3 regions of the Rhizobium sp. RAF56 genome follow, and region 3 is predicted to be linked to each of the others. Evidence: predicted binding sites of a transcription regulator. Region 3 holds the regulator's gene; each other region holds the start of a gene.
The links. Region 3 encodes LexA, which represses DNA repair genes until DNA is damaged. Its sites were predicted from a motif close to TGTTCNNNNTGTGTTCNG; they were not measured.

Region 1 (3,277 bases), on a different contig from region 3:
CCGCTTCGGCGGCTGCCCGGCGACCAGCCTGTTCGTCGATGAGGTCGCGCGGGTCGGCGCGCGCGGCGTCGCTGAGATCGGTGACGCCGATGCCGATCAGCCGGAACCTCGTTCCGTCTGTCTCGTTTTCGAGAAGCCTGAGCCCGGTCCGGAAAATACGATCGGCGAGCTGCGTGGGGTCGTCCAGGCGGCGGTTGCGGGTGCGGCTTTTGAAATCGGCGGTCTTGAGCTTCAGGACGACGGTGCGGCCGGCAATCTCGCTGCGCTTCAAGCGCCGGGACACTTTCTCGGAAAGGTCGCGCAGGATCGGGACCAGGTCCTCATGGCGAGAGATATCTTCGAAAAAGGTCGTCTCGGCCGACACGCTCTTGGCGGCCTCGTTGGGATGAACGACGCGGTCGTCGATCCCGCGCGAGAGCCGGAACAGCCTTTGCCCCATGACGCCATAGCGACGCATCAGGTCGCCTTCCTCCATGGCCTGCAACTGACCGATCGACCGGATGCCGTGGCTTTCGAGCGTCGCGGCAAAGGCTTTGCCGACGCCCCAGATGATGGTTACGGGACGGGCGGCGAGGAATGAAAGCGCTTCCTCCTGCCCGATCACCGAAAAGCCCCGGGGCTTCTGCAGGTCGGAAGCGACCTTCGCGAGAAACTTGCAATAGGAAAGCCCGACAGAAACGGTTATCCCGATCTCCTGCTCGACCCGCCGGGCGAACTTCGCAAGGATCCGGGCCGGCTTGTCGCGGTGCAGCCGCTCCGTGCCGGCAAGCTCAAGAAAAGCCTCGTCGATGGAGAGCGGCTGCACCAGCGGCGTTAGTTCCTGCATGAGCGCCCGCACTTCGCGGCCGACGCGAACGTATTTCTCCATGTCCGGGCGAATGACGACCGCCTGCGGGCAGGCCTCAAGCGCCTTGAACATCGGCATGGCGGACCGAACGCCGTGAATGCGCGCGATGTAGCAGGCCGTCGAAACGACGCCGCGCTTGCCGCCGCCGATGATCACCGGCTTGTCGGCAAGCTCCGGATTGTCGCGTTTCTCGACCGACGCGTAGAACGCATCGCAGTCGATATGCGCAAGCGTCAATCGATCGAGTTCCCGGTGGTAGACCAGGCGCGGGCTGCCGCAGGCGCGGCAGCGTTGCCGGACCGTATTACCTTGCTCGCTCAGGCAATCGCGGCAGAAGCCGGGAATCGTGTCACGCTCGGTTGTCATGAATGAGAACAAATGTTGAACATCTGAAGATTACGCCCTAAGCTTCTGAGTCTCAAGCTAGCGCATGACCCTTTAAATCGGAATCAATCCAATGAAAGGATTATGCCCAAGCTCATAGTATGGCAGCGGCTAAAGCGGGAGGAGTTCGTTGGATATCGATCTGCGTTTTGAAGCGGTCGACGCTGCGCACTGGCCGGATTTCGAGAAGCTGTTCGGTCCGCAGGGCGCTTTCTACGGCTGCTGGTGCGTTGCATTGAGGCTGCCGCACGCGGTTAGAACGAAGATGCCTCCCGAGGAGCGTAAGGCCCATATCGAGGCGCGGATCATGGCCGGCCCGCCGCCGGGGCTGCTGGCCTATGATGCCGACGATCCTGTCGCCTGGCTTCAGGTCGGACCCCGGCATGACGTACCGCAATTCAATTCGCCGCGGACGGTGTCGCGGCCGCTCGACGAAGGCGATGCGCACGATCCCTCCATATGGGCGGTGAGCTGTTTCTTTCTGACGCAGAAGCTGCGAGGCAAGCGTCTCAGTCACCGGCTGCTGCGCGGCGCAATCGATCATGCCCGCGCCTCGGGCGCCCGCTATCTGGAGGCCTGTCCGATCGATCACGCCAAGCAATCGAAATCTGTGGTCCTTTGTGTCGGCGCCACGCCGATCTTCGATGCGGCGGGTTTCGAGACGGTGGCGCTTCGCAAGGATGGCAGGCCGCTCATGCGTCTGGATCTCATGGCATGACGCCGCCGATGTGGGCACGCAGCAACCGTTCGGCCTCCGTCCAGTCCGCGGCGGCGCTGATACCGGCGGCCGGAGGCGGCGCCAGTGCCCGGAATTCGGCGTTGGCCATCATCGTAACGAGAAGGCAATGAGGAACATGCTCGCGCACGGAAAGGAGGTTGCGTTGAATATCGTCCAGGAAAGCAACCGGCAGCGGACGTTTGCCGTGGAGCGCGGAGACGACCGGTCCCTTCGGCGCTTCCGTGGCGATCATCGGGAAACGGAGGTCGAAACGGTCGAGAAGCGCGCGCCGCGTCGGCTGGTGGCGCGGCGGCATGGCGGTGAGAAAGACGATATCGGCATCCCCGGAAAGGGCGGCCAGCGTTTCGGCGGCGCGTTCCACTGGCGACTGCCAGCGGTCCTGGGTGGTGAAGAACAGCTCCTGAAATTCCGCGATTACGGCTTCGTCGGCCGCGCTTCCGTCGACGAGCGAGACGATGTTTCCATGCAGCCGAAACGAGCGAGGCAGAAGGTCATGGCTGTTGGCGCGCAGGAACGCGGTGAACGGGTTGATGAATTCGAGGACGACCTCGTCGATGTCGCAGACGATCAGCGGTCTGTCTCGAAGCGAGACACCGGCAAGATGCGATGTGTCGTTCATAATCAGTACTCCCCGGACCCCAGGCCGGGCGTCGAAAAATGTGCCGAAGCGGCAGCGACTGCCTCAGGCGGGGTGCCGGTCGCTTCGCAAAACGCCATCAAGGTCGGCTCGTGATTCATGAGGAAATCGAGCATTCCGCCGAGAAAGCCGGGATCCGCGACAGCCGTGCGAACCTGCGCTGGCGTCACACCCGTAAGCGCCAGAAAACGCCCGAACATGTCCGCGTCATTGGCGAGCCATCCAAGAACGGCCACAGCTATTGCCTCGGGGTCGGCAGCATTTTTTGTCAGCTTCTTGAAGTTGCTTTGCATTTGTTCGAATAAGTTACCTTTTTTTCAACCAAATGCCGGTAGCGTTACGGTCGTGAATTTAAGGAATCGGCCTCTTCGTGACCATATATTGCCGGTATACGGTTTCAAGGCCGCTCCCAAGGATAGTGTGATGCCAAAGCAGGTGATGATTGTAGAAGACAACGAGCTCAACATGAAGCTCTTTCGCGATCTGATCGAGGCGTCAGGTTATACGACTATTCAGACCCGCAATGGCATGGAGGCGCTGGAACTTGCCCGCAAGTATCGGCCCGACCTTATCCTCATGGACATTCAGCTGCCGGAAGTCTCCGGGCTGGAGGTGACCAAGTGGCTTAAGGAGGATGACGACCTGCATGTCATCCCGGTTATCGCAGTCA
Region 2 (3,277 bases), on a different contig from region 3:
GCCGTCCGACCGGCGAGCCGCCGACCGCAAGCCCAGCCAGTGCGCCGAGGCCAGCACCGATCGCCGCCCCGCCTGCCGTATTGGATACTTTCTGCTGCCCGGTAAAGGGGTCGGTCGTCGTGCAGGCGCTGAGATAGGCAGCCGAAACGGCAAGGAGGACAAATTTCTTGAGCATGGATTGATGATCTCCGGAAGGGGCTTTTTTCAGAGCAGAAATCAAGGAATACGGCAATATGATGAATCGCCATTTTTTTCGTATGGACGATACGTCACGGCGTTTATCGCCCGAACCCCCGCTTTCTCAGTCAAATCCTCGCCAAATCAATGAATGTTCTGGAAGAGCTGGCGGATCGTGTCGTAGCTCGCATTGGCGATCGACAGCGATTGCAGTCCGAGCTGCTGCCGCGTCTGGAGCGCCGCCAGGCGCGTTGAAACCTCTTCCATGTCGGCATCGACGAGCTTGCCGACACCTTCCGTCAAGCTGTCGCTCAAGTCCTGCGCGAAGTTCTGCTGCAACTGCACGCGCGTTTCCATCGAACCGAAAGCCGAGCCGATTGTGGTCAGCTGGCCAAGCATGGCGTCGACCACGCTCAACATGTCCCTGACCTGTCCCTGCGTCGTCGTGCTGTCGAGCGAAATCTCCACCTGCCCGGCCGTGTTGCCGTTCTTGCTGGCGAGGAGCACGTAGTTCTGACTGGCGCCCACGGCCGTTGCAAAGGCATCGGAAGTCAGCACCCCATGGCCGCCGGTGCCGCTTGCCAGGTCGTCGATCAGATAGCCCGCATCCTCGGGCGTGATGGTTCCGCTCGGAGGCGCGTCGCCCTTATAGGTCAGCCAGCCCATCGAAATCGTGCCGTCGCTGTAGCGGATGAGCGAGGCCGGAATTTCCTTCGGTTTGTTGGGATCGTCGTTGCCATCAAGCACGACCCAATTGTCGCCGTTGAAGCTCGCCGCCTCACCGACGCTGCGCAACTGGTCCTTCAGCTGCGCGATGTCTTCGTTGACCTTGACCTTGTCGACGCCGTCCTCGGTCGCCGCCACGAGCTTTGACTTGATCTGGGAGACGAGGTCAGCGGCGTTGGTGATGCTCGTCGACGCAATATTGACGGTGGCGGCGGCCATCCCGAGCGCATCCCGCACGGCCGACAAGGCGAGCGTATCGGAACGGGTCACGGTCGCGATATGCCAATAGGCCGCATTGTCCTTGGCGCCGGCGACCCTCAGGCCGCTCGAGGCCTGTTGCTGCGTCCTGTTAAGACTGCTCTGGGTGCTTCGCAAAACGGCAAGCGCCACCGCCGACGCCGGTCGCAGAAAAATGCTCACGATGGATACTCCGAACGCAGATACGCAACAAAACGCAACAACTACAATTAGATCGAACCATTTCCGCATGCCCGTCATGGACGCGGGCCGATTGAATCGGCAAAGATGAATCCAGGAAACACAGACTTGAATTCAAGGGCGGTTACGGCCCCAATCATTACCAACCATATTTAATAAAGGCATAACAAAACGAAGCCAGTTACCATAAAACTCAACACTTTGCCGCCTCCCTTTGCTGCCGATAGTTTTGGCGTGAAGGCGCTTCCATCCGTGAAAAACACTGGGTATGTGCACTTTTTGTTCACGATCGCCGCGATCCTTTTGCCTTTCGACCCCGAATCACTACATTGAGCCGCATGACCATCGGAAACGACGACATCCCCTTCTTCGACGAGGAACCGGCGCATCTCGAGCCCAAACGCCCGGCGCCTCTGCCTGGGAATGCGGGGATCGGCGGCGGGATTGCGGCGCGCGCCATGGCCGCCCGCAACGGCGCTCGGCTGGATTATCTCGGCGGCCTCAACCCCGAACAAAGGGACGCTGTTGAAACGCTGGACGGGCCGGTCCTCGTGCTCGCCGGCGCCGGCACCGGCAAGACGCGTGTGCTGACCACCCGCATCGCCCATATCCTCGCGAGCCAACGCGCCTTCCCCTCGCAGATTCTTGCCGTCACCTTCACCAACAAGGCGGCGCGCGAGATGAAGGAGCGCATCGCGCTGCTCGTTGGCGGCGCGGTCGAAGGCATGCCGTGGCTCGGCACTTTCCATTCCATTGGCGTGAAGCTGCTGCGCCGCCACGCGGAACTCGTCGGTCTCACCTCCGACTTCACCATTCTCGACACCGACGACGTCGTCAGGCTCATCAAGCAGCTGATCCAAGCCGAAGGGCTGGATGACAAGCGCTGGCCGGCCAAGCAGTTCGCCGGCATGATCGATACCTGGAAAAACAAGGGGCTCGGCCCCGCGGACATTGCCGAAGGCGATGCGCGGGCCTTTGCGAACGGCAAAGGACGCGAACTTTACGCCGCCTACCAGGCGCGGCTGAAGACGCTGAACGCCTGCGACTTCGGCGATCTGCTGATGCATCCGATCGCCATGTTCCGCAAATATCCTGACGTGCTGAAGGACTATCACGGCCGCTTCCGTTATATCCTCGTCGACGAGTATCAGGACACCAACACCGCGCAGTACATGTGGCTCAGGCTTTTGGCGCAGCGGCCGAAGGGCGAGCCGCAGAATGTCTGCTGCGTCGGCGACGACGACCAGTCGATCTACGGCTGGCGCGGCGCCGAGGTGGACAACATCCTGCGCTTCGAGAAGGACTTCCCGGGCGCCAAGGTTGTCAAACTGGAGCGCAACTATCGCTCGACCGAGCATATTCTCGGCGCCGCCGCATACCTCATCGCCCACAACGAAGGGCGCCTGGGCAAGACGCTGTTTACCGAACGCTCAAATCCTGATGACGCCAAGGTACAGGTGCACGCCTCCTGGGACTCCGAAGAGGAAGCACGCGCGATCGGCGAAGAGATCGAGCAGCTGCAGCGGCAATCGCATAAGCTGAACGACATGGCGATCCTGGTGCGCGCATCCTTCCAGATGCGCGAATTCGAAGACCGTTTCGTCACGCTCGGCCTCAACTACCGCGTCATCGGCGGCCCGCGCTTCTACGAGCGCCTCGAAATCCGCGATGCCATGGCCTACTTCCGGCTCGTCTGCCAGCCGGCCGACGACCTCGCCTTCGAGCGCATCGTAAACACACCGAAGCGTGGCATAGGCGACACCAGCGTGCGCGCGTTGCACAACTATGCCCGCGCCCGCGACATCCCCATGCTTGCTGCCGCAGGCGACATGGTGGAAACGGACGAGTTGACGGCCAAGGCGCGCAAATCCTTGTTCGACGTCGTGACATCCTTCAAGCGTTGGCAGGGGCTTCTCGAAACCACGCCGCATACCGA
Region 3 (3,277 bases):
CGCATATCATCGCCATATCGGGGCTGAACATGGCGCTCTCGGCCGGCATTTTCTACGTCGGCTTGCGCCACGCGCTCAGTCTCTTCGCGGGAGTGGCGCAGGCGCGTCCGATCAAGAAGTTCGCGGCCGTTGGCGCACTTATGACGGTGACCGCCTACTATCTCATTTCCGGATTCGGCGTTTCGGCCGAGCGCGCCTTTGTGATGATGGCGATCATGCTGGTGGCGGTCCTGCTCGACCGGCCATCCGTCAGTCTGCGAAACGTTGCGCTGTCAGCAATCGTCATCCTGGCGCTATCGCCGTCGGAGGTGCTCGGGGCGAGCTTTCAAATGTCCTTTGCCGCGACGCTCGCCCTCGTCTCCGGCTACAGGCTTTGGACAAGGCGGGCCAGTCGCGAGCGCACGATCATTCCGTTGCCAACCCCTTGGCCGATCAAAGCGGCCGGGCGCTTCTTTGCCGGAATTGCGATGACCTCGCTCATCGGCGGGGCCTCCACGGCGATCTTCTCCATCGAGCATTTTCACCGGCTGGCGACATACGGCCTTGTTGCCAATCTGGCGGCGATGCCGATCGTCTCCGTCATCGTCATGCCGGTCGGCATGCTGGCGATGCTATTGATGCCCTTTGGCTTGGATGCCGTACCTTGGAAGATCACCGGCTTGGGCCTCGATGCGGTGATTGCGATCGCGAAGACCGTCGCAGCCTGGGGCGGGAACGTGCCGTTCGCCCGGCTGCCGCCCTGGCTGTTCCCCGCCGTCGTTGCCGGCATCCTCCTGATGGGGCTTCTGCGGACGCGCCTCCGGCACATTGGAGTGCTGCTCATCGTTGCCGTCGTCACACTATCCGCTGCAATACCCGGCCGGCCGCCTCCCGATGTGATGATCGCGGAGGACGGCGACCTGGTTGCGCTCTGGCGAGATGGCCGCCTGGCGCCCAATCGGGAACGGCCGCCGGATTTCATTTTCGAGCAGTGGCAGCGTGCGCTGGCAATCGATGCGTGGCAGCCACCACGCATGCTCGGGGACATGTTTGCTCTTCCGCGTGCCAGCAAGCGCCAGGGTCGGGTCGCGCTGGATGCCGCGCAACGGCAAATCGTCCGTCAGGAAATGGAGCGGGCGCTGGATGTGGTCCCAGATGGCGGGTTTGCCTGCAACGGACGGGAGTGGTGCGCCGCACTGCTGTCGAATGCACAGATATTGATCACCATCAACCAAGCCGCCTATCTCGGTCCTGCCTGTGATACCGCCGATATCGTCGTCACCCCGGCGAGATTGAAACTGGACCGTTGCCGCACCGGCGCCCGGATTTTCAGCGCCACGAGCCTAAGACGCTCGGGATCGGTGGAAATCGATGTCGGCTCGGGAAACCCCATCGCCACGACAGCATTCGATGGAATCGCGAGAGCCTGGAACATCCACCGAGCCTATGACTGGCGTTCGGGAACGTTCAAGACGGACCCCGATTTCACCGCTCAGTGATAACGGCGAATGAGCCCTACCAGCTTGCCCTGAACTTTCACGCGGTCCGGCCCAAAGATGCGGGTCTCATAAGCCGGATTGGCGGCCTCGAGTGCAATTGAGGCACCCTTGCGTCGGAAGCGCTTCAACGTAGCCTCTTCGTCGTCCACGAGAGCCACGACGATATCGCCGGGATTGGCGGTGGAGCCATTGCGAATGATCACCGTGTCGCCATCGAAGATCCCGGCCTCGATCATCGAATCGCCTTTGACCTCCAGCGCGTAATGTTCACCGGAGCCCAACATGTCGGCGGGTATGGCGATATCATGGGTGTTGTTCTGTATGGCCGAGATCGGCACGCCGGCTGCGATCCGTCCCATCACCGGAACGGAAACCGAATTGTTGCCGTTGTCGGCGGTTTTTGTCGCGGCGGGCGCTACCGGCTGCGGCTTTCCGAGGCTTCCCTCGATGACGCTCGGCGAAAACCCGCGCCGCGGCTGCATGCTGGGGCTGTAGGCCTCAGGCAGCTTGATGACTTCGAGCGCTCGGGCCCGGTTCGGAAGCCGCCTAATGAAACCGCGCTCCTCGAGCGCGGTAATGAGCCGATGGATACCGGACTTAGACGCCAGGTCGAGGGCGTCTTTCATTTCATCGAAAGAGGGAGGTATGCCGGATTCCTTCATTCGCTCGTGAATGAAAAGTAGCAGTTCCTGCTGCTTGCGAGTCAACATTGTATGAGGCCCCAATCGTGAAACAAATCCAGAACGGACACTATATGTTCCATATGTGTTCCGCAAGTGCTTAAATTTTCGTGAAGATGGTCGCGCTGATGATGAATTTCACCTTCGCATGCTCGATTGGTGCCGCCTGCGGGCGTTTCTCGCGGTCTCTTGGCACACGCGGTCAGAAATCTTGGCGGGCAAGTCATCAATCCGATTCGGAGTATCGGTGTTGCCACCGCAGCCTTTGGGCTTGAAACGGGTCGCGGAAAGGCGCAAACGCTACCACACGTGAAGGCTTGAGGAAGACGATTGAGGGAGCAGGGCATGAGCTCGTCGCCACATCCGCTTGACCATCTGGTGTTGCCGACAATGAGCATTGCCTCGGCGCGCGAGAGGCTGGGTAAGCTTGGCTTTACGGTCGCAGCCGACGCGCTTCATCCCTTCGGAACGGAAAACGCCTGCGTATTCCTCGCCGACCAGACTTATCTTGAGCCGCTCGGCGTTGCCGATCACGAGCGAACCGTGGCGAGCGCTGCCGAAGGTAACGTTTTTACGGCGCGCGACCTGGCTTTTCGGTTCCGGCAAGGGGAAGAGGGCTTCTCCGCCATTGCGTTCGGTACGGCCGACGCAGCGGCCGACGACAAGCGATTTCGTGCAAATGCGATTTCGGCCGGCCGGCTGCTCGAGTTTTCGCGGCCAGTGCGCATGCCCGACGAGACGCAATCGGTGGCGGGCTTTCGCTTAGCCTTTGCCGCGGACCTGCGCGCGCCTGATTTCCTTGCTTTTTGCTGCGAGCGGACCAATCCTCTTCCGTCGGACCGCAGTGCGCTGGAGCGGCATGCCAACGGCACCACCGGCATGGCCGAGGTAACGCTTTCCACTCGGGATCCTAAAGCCTTTGCCGGCTTCCTCTCGCAGGCCTGCGGCGGCGCCAAGGTTCAAGAACATTCATTCGGGCTGTCGGTTCAGACGGCAAACGTTCGCCTGGCCGTCATGACGCCGCAAGCGCTCGAAGCCTTCTATGATCTCAGGATCGCCCAGACGGACCCGGGTTTGCGCGCAAGGGCGATTCTCTTTCGCGTCCGCGATCTTTCCGTG

Region 1: the regulator LexA is predicted to act here: its motif matches at 1,218-1,235, upstream of AB4048_RS07265 (DNA polymerase IV).
Region 2: the regulator LexA is predicted to act here: its motif matches at 1,611-1,628, upstream of AB4048_RS17610 (ATP-dependent helicase).

Annotation. Positions count from the first base shown of each region.
Region 1 covers NZ_JBFRDU010000006.1:168,098-171,374, reverse strand. The annotation lists gene AB4048_RS07265 (DNA polymerase IV) at 1-1,213, opposite strand, end outside; gene AB4048_RS07260 (GNAT family N-acetyltransferase) at 1,362-1,949, shown strand; gene AB4048_RS07255 (hypothetical protein) at 1,939-2,589, opposite strand; gene AB4048_RS07250 (DUF3572 domain-containing protein) at 2,592-2,900, opposite strand; gene AB4048_RS07245 (response regulator) at 3,031-3,277, shown strand, end outside.
Region 2 covers NZ_JBFRDU010000020.1:44,846-48,122, reverse strand. The annotation lists gene AB4048_RS17620 (OmpA family protein) at 1-175, opposite strand, end outside; gene AB4048_RS17615 (flagellin N-terminal helical domain-containing protein) at 322-1,323, opposite strand; gene AB4048_RS17610 (ATP-dependent helicase) at 1,680-3,277, shown strand, end outside.
Region 3 covers NZ_JBFRDU010000003.1:100,364-103,640, reverse strand. The annotation lists gene AB4048_RS03740 (ComEC/Rec2 family competence protein) at 1-1,478, shown strand, start outside; gene lexA (transcriptional repressor LexA) at 1,472-2,188, opposite strand; gene AB4048_RS03730 (VOC family protein) at 2,504-3,277, shown strand, end outside.